2 regions of the Pantoea sp. GABEPS69 genome follow, and region 2 is predicted to be linked to the other one. Evidence: predicted binding sites of a transcription regulator. Region 2 holds the regulator's gene; the other holds the start of a gene.
The links. The regulator CRP, encoded in region 2, controls carbon source genes, mostly activating them, when cyclic AMP is high. The targets are predictions, from matches to a motif close to ATGTGANNNNNNTCACAT.
Positions count from the first base shown of each region.

Region 1: yrbN (protein YrbN) is a predicted target of CRP. The motif match lies at 1,342-1,359, and genes of this name have one in related genera.

Region 1 covers NZ_CP118618.1:3,559,659-3,561,862, forward strand. The annotation lists gene PVE98_RS17375 (DEAD/DEAH family ATP-dependent RNA helicase) at 1-1,262, opposite strand, end outside; gene yrbN (protein YrbN) at 1,279-1,335, opposite strand; gene nlpI (lipoprotein NlpI) at 1,441-2,204, opposite strand, start outside.
Region 2 covers NZ_CP118618.1:305,668-307,871, forward strand. The annotation lists gene PVE98_RS01375 (YccS/YhfK family putative transporter) at 1-1,106, opposite strand, end outside; gene crp (cAMP-activated global transcriptional regulator CRP) at 1,165-1,797, opposite strand; gene PVE98_RS01385 (OsmC family protein) at 2,098-2,204, shown strand, end outside.

The DNA.
Region 1 (2,204 bases), 850 kb from region 2:
GCCAGCGTTTCCATATCCAGCTCGTCCTGCGGAGAGAGTTTCTCCAGCAGTGCGCGATACTGGTCCAGATCGCTGCTTTCCAGCTGCTGCTGTACGCGTCCGGCGAATTTCTCCAGACGACGAGTGCTCAGCAGTTCAGCGTTCGGCAGTTCGACTTCCGGAATGGTCAGCTTCATGGTGCGCTCGATGTTGCGCAGCAGACGACGCTCGCGGTTCTCGACGAACAGCAGCGCGCGACCAGCACGGCCGGCGCGGCCGGTACGACCGATACGGTGAACGTAAGACTCAGCGTCCAGCGGAATGTCGTAGTTAACGACCAGGCTAATGCGCTCAACGTCCAGACCACGCGCCGCAACGTCGGTGGCGATCAGGATATCGAGACGGCCATCTTTCAGACGCTCCAGAGTCTGCTCACGCAGCGCCTGGTTCATGTCGCCGTTCAGCGCGGCGCTGTTGTAGCCGCTGCGCTCCAGCGCTTCAGCCACTTCCAGCGTAGCGTTTTTGGTACGCACGAAGATGATAGCGGCATCGAAATCTTCCGCTTCAAGGAAACGCACCAGCGCGTCGGTTTTACGACCGTACGCCGTCCAGTAAGACTGGCTGATGTCCGGGCGCGTAGTGACGCTGGACTGAATGCGCACTTCCTGCGGATCTTTCATGAAACGCTTGGTGATGCGACGGATCGCTTCCGGCATGGTCGCTGAGAACAGCGCGGTCTGATGACCTTCCGGGATCTGCGCCATGATGGTTTCAACGTCTTCGATGAAGCCCATACGCAGCATTTCATCAGCTTCGTCCAGCACCAGGCCACGCAGATTAGAGAGATCCAGCGTACCGCGTTTCAGGTGGTCGAGCAGACGACCCGGGGTGCCCACCACGATTTGCGGGCCCTGACGCAGCGCGCGCAGCTGCACGTCATAACGCTGGCCGCCGTAAAGGGCCACGACGTTGACGCCACGCATATGTTTAGAGAATTCGGTCATCGCTTCAGCAACCTGAACCGCCAGTTCGCGGGTAGGCGCCAGCACCAGGATCTGCGGTGCGCGAAGAGAAGGATCAATGTTGTTTAACAGCGGCAGCGAGAACGCCGCGGTTTTACCACTGCCGGTCTGCGCCATGCCCAGTACGTCACGGCCCGCCAGCAGGTGAGGAATACACTCAGCCTGGATCGGAGAAGGCTTAACGTAGCCCATGCCGTTCAGTGATTCGAGGATGTCGGCGTTCAGGCCCAGGTCAGCAAAAGTGGTTTGGATATCAGTCATGTAGTACACGTGCCTCTTAGATTGCGGCGGCCAGTCTACATAACTCGTCGTGAAAATTTTCAGTCATTTTCATCAAAAAGTGTGAACCGGCTCAAATTAGAAGTTTTGACGAACAGAAAGGCCCTCATCCCGGAAGATGATGACATAACGGGTACTTCAGGCAATAAAAGTTCGTCAGCTATTGCTGGTCAGATTCTGATAAATCGTCTTGTGTCTGGCCGAGTTGCGCCAGTTCCAACAATGCGTATCGGTGTTCAACAAAGTTATTGACGTTGTTGGCCACCGCCAGTTTGAACAGCGCTTTCGCGTTGTCCTTCTCCCCCAGACTTAGGTAGTGCTTACCTAAATAGAAGTTGGTTTCACTGAGATGTTCAGCGAGCGAGGTGTTATCCGTTGCGTCTGCCTTGAGACGTTCCATCAGCGTGCTTTCACTGATGTCGCCAAGGTAGAATTCGACAATGTTCCATCCCCATTGATCACGGGCCGCTTTGTCGTAACGCTGCTGCAGCGCAACTTTCGCCTTATCAGCGTCCATCTCGCGTTCATCGAGATAGAGCCACAGGCTGCGGAAAGGATCGTTGGGATCGTCTTGATAAAACGCCAGCAGATCATCTTGCGCTAACTTGTATCGACCGCCGTAATAGAGAGCGATACCACGGTTTAAATGCGCATAATTGTAAGTTGGATCAAGCTCAAGTACAGAATCAAACGCTTCATAGGCAGCATCAAAATTGCCTGCCTGCGTTAAATATATGCCGAGATAGTTAAACACTTCCGGCATATCTGGTCTTATAGACAGCGCTTGCGAGAAATCGTTCCGCGCTAGTGCTCTCAGACCGAGACTATCATACAACACTCCGCGCTCATATAATAGCTGTGCGCGTTCATCATCGGTAAGGGCGCGACTGGCAAGAATTTGTTCCATGCGCGCCAGAATCACTT
Region 2 (2,204 bases):
CGCGCCGCGGTGCGCAGCGCGGCGGACTTTAGCGACAGATAGCTGCGCAGCGCGGGCAGCAGCGGCAGGCGGCGCTGGCGATCGGTCATCAGGTCGCGCTGGTAGAGCGGTTTTTGCGTGCGCAGTACGCGCGCGATGCGGCTGAAGTGGTAGTAGCAGAAGTGGCCCACCGGATTATCGGGATGCTGACGGGCGATCTTCTCCAGCGCGCCGAGCGGCTTCTCCATATCGAAACGACTCGGCAACTGATGGTAAAGAATGGCGTCGGCCAGCGCGCGCAGCCGCGCCGAGATGATTTTGGCGTTCCAGCGGATCACCGCTTCCGCATGGCTGCGCTCCACCAGCTTCTGCACCTCTTCCGGCTGATGCAGGCTGACGGAGATATGCTCCTGCAGGTCGAGCGCCACCTGAAACGCGCGCGTCAGCCGCTTGTGGCTGTTGTCGCGGCTGGCGGAGAGCATATGCATCTGCTGATAGCAGGTGTTGATCAGATCGACCGCTTTCTGCTGACGCGCCAGCAGCGGCGGCAGCGCCTTTTCCGGGTCGGTAAGCTGGGTCAGCAGGGTATATTTCGCGTCGCAGTAGTCCGCCAGCTCGCGGTAGATCAGGCTCAGGGTTTCGCGCATCGGCTGCTCTTTCCACAGCCAGAACCAGAACCAGTTGAAGAGTCCGTACCAGAGCGTGCCGCCGATATAGAGCAGCGGCGGCACATAGATCGGCATGCGGCCGATCAGGCTCAGGGTAAAGATGGCCGCCACCAGCGTGCCGGAGAGCAGGCGGCCGTGCAGCGGGCTGATTTCGCCGGTGACGCCCAGCAGCAGCGGCAGGGCGAAGAGCACGGCAGGCAGCGGCACCCCTTTCAGGGTTAATAGCTGGATCAGAAAGCTGCCGAGCGCGAACAGCGAGCCGCCGACGATGAGACGTTTGAAGAAGCGCTTATGGGGCGTATCCAGACCCGCGACGTTGCAGCAGGCGGGAACCAGAGAGAAGAGCAGGCCTTTTTGCAGATCGCCGAACAGCCAGCCGAGCGCCACCGGAATGCAGAGCACCAGCGTCTGCCGCAGGGCATAGTTAACTTCGGGGTGATAGATGATTCGACGCCACATCACTTCACTAAAAGCAGTAACGGCGTGACGGTGACATCACGCCGTGAGTGAGAGGAAATCAGCGGGTGCCGTAAACGACAATGGTTTTGCCGTGTGCGGAAATCAGATTCTGGTCTTCCAACATTTTCAAAATGCGGCCCACGGTTTCGCGCGAGCAACCAACGATTTGGCCAATTTCCTGACGAGTAATTTTGATTTGCATGCCGTCGGGATGCGTCATGGCGTCTGGCTGCTTCGCCAGGTTAAGCAGGGTTTGTGCAATACGTCCGGTCACGTCGAGGAAAGCTAAATTGCCCACTTTTTCCGATGTAACCTGCAGACGGCGCGCCATCTGCGAAGAGAGACGCATTAAAATATCCGGATTCACCTGGATAAGCTGACGGAATTTCTTGTAGGAAATTTCCGCTACTTCGCACGCGGTTTTCGCGCGTACCCAGGCGCTGCGCTCCTGACCTTCTTCAAACAGGCCAAGCTCGCCGATAAAATCACCCTGATTCAGGTAAGAGAGGATCATCTCTTTGCCCTCTTCATCTTTGATCAGCACCGCCACGGAACCTTTCACGATGTAGTAGAGGGTTTCAGCCTTCTCACCCTGATGAATCAGCGTACTTTTGGATGGATATTTGTGAATATGGCAATGGGACAGGAACCATTCGAGTGTAGGGTCTGTTTGCGGTTTGCCGAGAACCATTCGCTATTATCCTCTGTTGTAATCGTGCCCAAAACGCGGGGGGATTAATCCCTGCCAGGCGATGAAAGCTTCAAGCGTTTCCCCTAAAGGAGATTATTCGGGCCTTATTTTGCGCCAGGCGCTTGATGTGTCCCGTCTTCGTCCCTAACAGAACGAACTATTTTCAGCACTGTTTGTAGCACAGCTTTTGCCGACTGTCTTCTGTTGTCTCGCTTCAGCAAAGGGGGGATTACTCTGGATTGCTGTTTGCCAGGTGAACGCGTACTCTGGCGGCAAACAGGCTATTCTCGAGGTGGAAACATGCAGGCAAGAGTGAAGTGGGTCGAAAGATTAACCTTTCTCGGCGAGTCGGCGTCGGGACATCAGATCCTGATGGACGGTAACTCCGGTGATAAAGCGCCCAGTCC